DNA from 4 places in the Pectobacterium hainanensis genome. Region 1 is predicted to be linked to each of the others. Evidence: predicted binding sites of a transcription regulator. Region 1 holds the regulator's gene; each other region holds the start of a gene.
What was found. Region 1 encodes CRP, which controls carbon source genes, mostly activating them, when cyclic AMP is high. Its sites were predicted from a motif close to ATGTGANNNNNNTCACAT; they were not measured.
Positions count from the first base shown of each region.

Region 2: the regulator CRP is predicted to act here: its motif matches at 1,389-1,406, upstream of deoC (deoxyribose-phosphate aldolase).
Region 3: the regulator CRP is predicted to act here: its motif matches at 1,367-1,384, upstream of ACKPVM_RS03310 (YfcZ/YiiS family protein).
Region 4: the regulator CRP is predicted to act here: its motif matches at 866-883, upstream of ACKPVM_RS13040 (PTS mannitol transporter subunit IICBA).

Region 1 covers NZ_JBJYIN010000006.1:227,644-229,851, forward strand. The annotation lists gene argD (bifunctional acetylornithine/succinyldiaminopimelate transaminase) at 1-883, shown strand, start outside; gene crp (cAMP-activated global transcriptional regulator CRP) at 956-1,588, opposite strand; gene ACKPVM_RS08455 (OsmC family protein) at 1,907-2,208, shown strand, end outside.
Region 2 covers NZ_JBJYIN010000015.1:62,535-64,742, reverse strand. The annotation lists gene deoA (thymidine phosphorylase) at 1-302, opposite strand, end outside; gene deoC (deoxyribose-phosphate aldolase) at 373-1,152, opposite strand; gene ACKPVM_RS15230 (GIY-YIG nuclease family protein) at 1,692-2,003, shown strand; gene ACKPVM_RS15225 (GNAT family N-acetyltransferase) at 2,013-2,208, opposite strand, start outside.
Region 3 covers NZ_JBJYIN010000002.1:261,825-264,032, reverse strand. The annotation lists gene fadI (acetyl-CoA C-acyltransferase FadI) at 1-703, opposite strand, end outside; gene ACKPVM_RS03310 (YfcZ/YiiS family protein) at 958-1,254, opposite strand; gene fadL (long-chain fatty acid transporter FadL) at 1,632-2,208, shown strand, end outside.
Region 4 covers NZ_JBJYIN010000011.1:141,892-144,099, forward strand. The annotation lists gene ACKPVM_RS13035 (DUF3053 domain-containing protein) at 63-779, shown strand; gene ACKPVM_RS13040 (PTS mannitol transporter subunit IICBA) at 1,160-2,208, shown strand, end outside.

The sequences.
Region 1 (2,208 bases):
TTTTAAGCTAGCCCGTCACTATGCGATCAAACGTCATAGCCCGTATAAAACCAAGATCATCGCCTTCTACAATGCATTCCATGGCCGTACGCTGTTTACCGTTTCGGTTGGCGGACAGCCTAAATATGCAGATGGTTTCGGGCCAAAACCAGCGGATATCGTGCATGTTCCTTTTAACGATCTGGCAGCGGTTAAGGCCGTGATGGATGATCACACCTGTGCTGTCGTGCTGGAACCCGTGCAAGGTGAAGGGGGGATCACCCCGGCAACGCAGGAGTTTTTGCAGGGCGTGCGCGAGCTATGCGATCAACATCATGCGTTATTGGTGTTTGATGAAGTCCAAAGTGGAATGGGTAGAACGAGCAAGTTATTTACCTATATGCATTACGGTATTACGCCAGATATCTTAACGACGGCAAAAGCGTTGGGCGGTGGTTTTCCGATCAGCGCCATGCTGACAACTGAAGAAATTGCTTCAGTGATGACGGTGGGTGTGCATGGCACGACGTACGGTGGCAATCCACTGGCTTGTGCTGTAGCGGAAGCTGCATTGGATACAATTAATACGCCAGAAGTGCTGTCTGGCGTGGCTGAGCGCCATGATAAGTTCGTCCGTGAGTTGGAAAAAATTAACCAGCAGTATGGTATTTTCGAGCAAATTCGCGGCATGGGATTATTGATAGGGGCAGAGTTGACACCGGAGTGGCATGGCCGAGCGCATGACTTTTTGGCAGCGGCAACGGAGCAAGGGGTTATGGTGTTGATGGCAGGCCCGAATGTGATTCGTTTTGTTCCCTCATTGGTCATTGAGATGGATGATATTGAACAAGGAATGGCGAAGTTTGCGAAGGCCGTCGAGTGCGTGGTGAATGCCGCCGATTGATGCGTGTCATCATGAGAGCGTAAAAAAAGCGTGAAGTCGCCTTCACGCTTTTTTTATCGGTTAAAGATGGGATTAACGAGTGCCGTAAACGACAATCGTTTTGCCATGTGCGGAGATCAGATTCTGGTCTTCCAACATTTTCAGAATGCGGCCCACGGTTTCACGTGAGCAACCAACAATTTGTCCAATTTCCTGACGAGTAATTTTTATTTGCATGCCATCCGGGTGAGTCATGGCATCCGGTTGTTTTGCCAGGTTTAACAGCGTTTGGGCAATACGGCCTGTTACATCAAGGAAAGCCAGGTTACCCACTTTTTCTGACGTCACCTGCAAGCGGCTTGCCATTTGTGCGGACAAACGCATCAGGATATCAGGGTTGACCTGAATCAGTTGCCGAAATTTCTTATAAGAGATTTCAGCGACTTCACAAGCCGTTTTTGCGCGAACCCAAGCACTACGCTCCTGACCTTCTTCAAACAGGCCAAGTTCGCCGATAAAATCCCCCTGATTAAGATAAGAGAGAATCATTTCTTTGCCTTCTTCATCTTTGATCAGCACTGCGACGGAGCCTTTCACGATGTAGTAAAGCGTTTCTGCTTTTTCACCTTGGTGAATCAGCGTGCTCTTCGATGGATACTTATGGATATGGCAATGAGAAAGGAACCATTCGAGAGTTGGGTCTGTTTGCGGTTTGCCGAGAACCATTCGCTATCATCCTCTGTTGTAATTCACTGCGCAAATTACAGGGCTCAGAGTTCCCTGTACGGCGTATTTACTGCTAAAAAGTCAAAATCCGTGTAGGCAGAATGACGTCAGGGAATATACTGGAACCGAATATCTGGCGACGCCATCATCTTCCTTGTATCTGAGTTTGTCCAGAACAGGCAGATTCTACCTTCGTTTTTAACACAGCTTGAAGGAAGTGTCTTGTGTTGTCTCGCTTCAGCATGACAAAGGTCTGGTTATCATCTTTTTTTGTATAGTAACGGTATAAATTTTCAAAAATTTTTTAGTGGAGGCACTATGCAGGCACGGGTTAAATGGGTGGAAGGATTAACGTTTCTGGGCGAATCCTCATCAGGGCATCAGATTTTGATGGATGGTAATGCGGGTGATAAAGCGCCGAGCCCGATGGAGATGGTTTTGATGTCGGTAGGCAGTTGTAGCGCGATTGATGTGGTATCGATTTTACAGAAAGGACGTTACGATGTTATCGATTGTGAAGTGAAACTGACTTCGGAACGCAGAACGGAATCCCCTCGCTTGTTTACGCATATTAATCTGCATTTTATGGTCACGGGAAAAGCATTAACGGATAAAGCGGT
Region 2 (2,208 bases), on a different contig from region 1:
ATCGGCCCCAGCATCAATGACGTCACATCGCCGACGCCCCCGGTTGAGTGTTTATCTACCAGCGGACCATTCAGATTCAACCCTTTCCAATCAAGCACTGTGCCAGAATCACGCATTGCCAGCGTGAGGGCCACACGTTCTTCCATAGACATATCATGAAAGTAAATCGTCATTGCTAATGCAGCAATTTGCCCTTCAGACACCGTGTTATCGCGGATCCCATTGATGAAAAAACGGATTTCTTCGGCACTCAGTACGTTACCATCCCGCTTTTTACGAATAATTTCCTGGATCAGAAACAAGCTGCCTCTCCCGTTTAGCAAACAAAATGATGGATAAACCATGACGCACTAGCGTTTCCATCACGATGTATTAATAGCTGCTCTGCTGCCCCGCTGTCTGCTGGCCTAACACCGTCAGCAGGTTGGCTAACAAGCTGGATGCCCCAAAGCGGAAATGACGCGAATTAACCCAGCCAGGCCCCATGATGTCATCAGCCAATTGCAGATAAATGGCAGCGTCTTCAACATTCCTTACGCCACCAGCGGCCTTGAACCCAACACGCTCGCCCACGCCTTTATCACGAATCACCTGCAACATGATCGCCGCACTTTGCGGCGTGGCATTCACTGACACTTTACCAGTCGAGGTTTTAATAAAATCAGCCCCCGCATCAATCGCGATCTCGCTAGCCTGACGGATCAGCGATGCCTGTTTCAATTCACCGGTTTCAATAATCACCTTCAGCAGAACGTTGGCTGCCTGACATACTGCTTTGCAGGCTTTGACCAATGCAAAACCAGGCTGCGAATCACCCATCATTAACGAACGATAAGGAAATACGACATCCACTTCGTCCGCACCGTAGGCTATCGCCGCTTTGGTTTCCGCTACCGCAATATCAATATCATCATTGCCGTGGGGAAAATTGGTTACTGTGGCAATGCGGATATCGGGCGTTCCCTGCTCACGCAGAATTTTGCGCGCCAGTGGAATGAAACGTGGATAGAGGCAAATCGCCGCCGTTTTCCCCGCCGGGCTTTTAGCCTGATGACATAACGCGATAATCTTGTCATCCGTATCATCGTCGTTAAGGGTGGTTAAATCCATCAACCCCAGCGCACGCTGCGCTGCGGCAGTTAATGTCGTCATACAACACTCCAACTCGTCAGCCGGTTTACGGCAAAAAACATCACCTGATATCGTTGAATACCAGTACGTTTGGCGAGCGGACTTGGTTCCCTGAAGATAGCGCTCTGAGAAAAGTACCTGTCGAGGCCACCGAAATCCCTCTCACCGCAATCAATCTTCCTCTGCGATTTCTTCCGCGATCACTTCAGCGCCGAAAGAAATGATTCAACAAGTTGAACACGCCGCTCCCGGCTATTTTGTGTTTTTCTTCACATTTAATGTAAATCGAATGCAATAGAAAACAATTATATGTGATTTTTGTCACATGTAATTCTATGAATATCCCTGTCGATGAGTTAAGCATAGCGGTTTCTCCCTGATTCAAAGAGAAACCGTATGCAGAGTAGGATAATTATTGACCTGCGGAGAACTGATTGGTCACACGAGGGAAATAAAGGGGAAAAAGCCCTATTTTTCGCCATTATTCTTTTACTGTATGTGAAAGCTAATTACAGTAAGCGCCTCATTAACCGTATTGTTTCCGAAACTGCGATTCACCTATGGCTGAAGATTCAAAAAATCCTTGTTGGTATGTTTACCTCTTGCGTACTCCATCAGGCTCGCTTTATACCGGCATCACGACGGATGTCAGTCGCCGTCTGAATCAACATCAAACGGGAAAAGGGGCAAAATCTCTGCGAGGAAAGGGGGAGTTGACGCTGGTCTTTCAGTGCCCGGTAGGCGATCGCTCAAATGCGCTTAAACTGGAATATCGCATCAAGCAGTTGAACAAAAGCCAAAAAGAAAGGCTGGTGCAGAACCAGCCTGAGACACTCAGTATTGATACGCTATCTGCTGGCACACTCTGCTAACACATCGCGTTAGAAAAAGCGGGTAAACGGCTCGGCATATTCCACCAATCCACTCGCACCGTCGAACCCTTGTTCACCTTCAGCACAATCGTCATCGGCAACATAATTATCCGACAGCGGATAAACCTGAAAGGCCGATTCGCTATCCGGCCAACGACAGTGCAAGTTCTGCTCCGCAGCAAGCGTGAAACCAAAACGAGAGTAG
Region 3 (2,208 bases), on a different contig from region 1:
GGTAGGGAGGAATATAAGCGGTGATTACTTCGTCGGCCAACTTCCCTTCTTCCCATGCTCGTGCCGCCAGACGATGTGAGCGATGGGCCAATGCGTCCTGTTCCTCACGCGAAATATCATAGGTTTTTGCCATTTGCTCAGCCGTGTCACCCATCCGTAATCCGGTGGAATATTCAGCCACCGGAGGGGCGACCGGCAGTAAATCGCTGGGGCGTAGGCGGGATAATAGTTTAAGCCGTTGGCTTAACGAGCGGGCTTTGCTTAAATCCAGCAATGTTCTGGCCAATTTTTTGCTCACGCCAATAGGCAAAACAGAAGAAGAGTCCGCGCCCCCCGCAATACCGACATCAATCGTTCCGGCCATAATACTTTCTGCAATATTGACGACGGCCTGGAAGCTCGTTGCGCAGGCACGGGAGACACTATAAGCGTCGGTATGAACACTCATGCCCGTTCCCAGTACGATTTCTCTGGCGATATTCGGTGCCTCTGGCATCTGAACCACCTGACCGAACACCAACTGCTGTACCTCATCAGGATTGATTCCGGTCCGAATAAGGAGTTCACTCACCACCATCTTTCCCAAATCCATCGCGGGCACACCGTGATATGCCGTTGCCTGACGGGCAAATGGCGTTCGTAACCCGTTAACAATCGCCACGCGATCGCCACGACGGGTTATCAGTGGTAATACCTCGTTCATAAACGCTCCTGTCTAACAGAGGAATACAACACGCGCACAACAGGTCTGACCTGATCTCATTGTTAACGAAATAGTTACATTACGCAAACGGGAACGGCACAAAAGTGTGAATATGAACAAGGAGTAATACGAGAAAAGAGAAATAAAAAACAATAAGGAAGGAAAGCTCATCGTAGCCGTCAACACCGTAATGATAACGGCCACCATTCTTTATCTAAAGTTCGGATGCCCGACCTTCAATAAGGATAACGCTATTAACGCAGACCGAGTTGAAAAATCATCGTTTCAGCCTGGCAACTGAAGGTAAAATCGATATCCAATTTCACGCCACCATCGACCGCATCAATCTTACTTTCGATCAGGCAAGGCTCAGACTCTACGGCGCGTGCTTTTCCCGTCAATGCGCTTAATGTCTCTTCCGCTTCGGCGCGATTGGTGAAAACTCTACTATAAGATGCTGTACAATCGGTATTGTCCATCACGGTACCCACATCCACGCAGCAACAGGCAGCGGTTTCTTCAGCACTACATTTGTTTATCGCGTTTGTCATCGTTCATTCCTCTATGGTGCGGCAACTTGATCCAGTTCAAAAATCCTGCATTCCTTTTTATTTTACCTGCCAGACTTCATCAGCACTAGAATTTACTGGTTGCAGAGAAATTTAGTGACACTCATCACATCCTATTGTTATGACTAAGTAATCTTCACGTAACCTCTCATTACCAAAATTAACCAAACTGTTAAGTGGATCTAATTTCGCATCATTTTAGACATCTTTTTAATACACAAATGCAACATTTTGACATTCCCAACTTATACTTTGGCAACTGGTCTGATTTGTCAGACTGACCGCGCCCCCTACAATGCGCGTCCCTTGTTACCCCGCGTAACAAAGTTAAATAACAAGCACATAAAGAGGTTTTGGTCATGAGCCAGAAAAACCTGTTAAAACATACTGCAATCGCTGTCGCAGTGGCACTGATTTCAACGAATGCATACTCCGCTGGCTTCCAGCTTAATGAATATTCATCATCAGGTCTGGGGCGGGCATTTTCAGGTGAAGGCGCGGTAGCGGACAACGCGACTTCCGGGAGTCGTAACCCCGCGACCATGACAATGTTCGATCGCCCTTCCTTTTCGGGTGGTGTGACCTATATCAATCCAGATATTGACGTTCAGGGCAAAAACTCACAAGTCCCAGGACAAAATACTAGCGCCAAAAATATCGCCCCTCATGCCTGGGTGCCAAACCTGCACTTTATTATGCCACTCAATGAACAATGGGCGATTGGGGCATCGGCAGTGACCAACTATGGTCTGGCAACCGAATTCAACGATAACTATGCCGCAGGTTCCATCGGCGGAGAAACCGATCTGGTGACCTCTAACCTGAACCTGAGCGCCGCTTACCGTCTGAATCAACATTTCAGTTTCGGTCTGGGTGTGAATGCTGTTTATGCCGATGCAAAAATCGTTCGCCGGGCCGGTGAACTTGCCCCAGCAT
Region 4 (2,208 bases), on a different contig from region 1:
CAGTGCCTGTTTGTTTGTGAAACTTTTGGTTGGTAATGAAGCATATAAAACAGGAGCATGGGATGAGAAGAATGATGGCGTATCGTGTGCGTTGGGTATGGTCCATTTTTGTTGTGCTGGTGGTGTTACAGATTGCAGGGTGTGGCGATAGTGAAACCGATCAACGTAGGGCGTTTACGGATTTTGTGCAAAATGTCCAACTTCAGCAGGATGGGAATTTACCACCGCTAACGGAGGAGCAGAAGAAGCGCTTTGGAGCATTTGTTAACGACTACGCGATTTTAACGACCTTTTCTCAGCAGTTTAACCAAGCTGTGAGGGAAAGTTTGGTGCCAATGATGTCGCAGGTTTCCCATATCCGTACACCGAAAGATTACCTGTCTCAGCGTGATGCGATCCGTCAGTCTATCGGTGCCATAAATATGCTAGGGCAACATGTTCAAACGGCAAAAGCACAAGCCGACAGCGCTCGGCAGGCGCTGAAACAACCGGAAGAGTTGCAGGTTGGTTACGATCGTTTGTATCACCGTATCGTCACTCAGCCGACCAACACATTACTGCCAATTATCCCTATTGCCCTTTCGTTTGCTCAGAATCTGGTCCAAGTTGGGGACTATTTGCAGGCACAAGGCGATCGGGTGGTTTTTAGCGGTTCTTCGATACAGTTCATGACGCAGCCCCAGGTTACCCAATATAACAGTCTGGTTTCTGGCTTGCCTGCCCAGCAGCAAAATGTATTAAACGCACTGAAGTCGTTGGGTGTGATGATACAACCGTAGCAGTATGGCGAATGGTCAACGGAAATGGATAGATGAAATAAATTGTGACCAAAATCACATAAATAGAATAAATGACGACTCTTAAATTGTGATTTAAGTCACAATTTTCACGGTGTCACGCTCGGTACTCATGATGTATTTTTAGCTTTTAATCGTTTTTTTGTGAAACAAATCACCTATTTGTGGCAGGTGTGTGGGGTTGTTGTGTGATTTTTGTCACGCTTTTGCCATGGAGTTGCGGTATGACAATAGCGTGTTAGAGTCCGCGCTGCATATAGCAATACTGACGGAGATGTTCTGTGGTGCATTGTTATCACGTCGTCTCACGATAATTATCACGCGCTCTTATTGTCAGCGCGTTTCAATAGGGGTGTGTTTTTATGCTTTCACCAGATTTTAAGGTCAAAGTGCAGAATTTTGGGCGCTTTTTGAGCAACATGGTGATGCCCAATATTGGCGCATTCATAGCCTGGGGTATTATTACCGCGCTGTTTATTCCTACTGGCTGGATTCCCAACGAGACGCTGGCAAAGCTTGTCGGCCCGATGATCACTTACTTGCTGCCGTTGTTGATCGGTTATACCGGTGGGCGTTTGGTTTTTGGTGAGCGTGGCGGTGTGGTTGGCGCCATTACGACTATGGGGGTGATTGCCGGGGCGGATATCCCGATGTTCCTGGGGGCTATGATTGTTGGCCCGTTAGGTGGTTGGGCGATTAAGCGTTTTGACAAAATCGTTGATGGCAAAATAAAAAGCGGTTTTGAAATGCTGGTTAACAACTTCTCTGCCGGTATCATCGGTATGTTGTTGGCTATTCTGTCATTTTTGGCTATCGGCCCGCTGGTTGAAGTCTTCTCTCAAGCGCTGGCTTCCGGCGTTAACCTGATGGTACAGAATAACCTGCTGCCATTTACGTCCATCTTCGTTGAACCAGCGAAGATTCTGTTCCTGAACAATGCTATCAACCACGGAATTTTCTCGCCGTTGGGTATTCAGCAGGCGACTGAAACCGGCAAATCCATTTTCTTCCTGATTGAAGCCAACCCTGGTCCGGGTCTGGGCGTGTTGATGGCTTATATGTTTTTTGGCCGTGGTAATGCAAAAGAGTCTGCGCCGGGTGCGATAATTATCCATTTCCTTGGCGGGATCCATGAAATCTATTTCCCTTATGTTCTGATGAATCCGCGTCTGATTATCGCGGTGATTCTGGGCGGTATGACTGGCGTCTTCACGTTGAGCGTTCTGGGCGGTGGCCTGGTTTCCCCGGCTTCCCCAGGGTCAATTCTGGCTGTGCTGGCAATGACGCCCAAAGGTGCCTACTTTGCTAACATCGTAGCCATTACGGCGGCATTTGCGGTTTCTTTCATCGTTTCTGTGATTTTGCTGAAGAGTATGAAGCAAAAGAACGAAGAAGATTTAAGTGAAGCGAC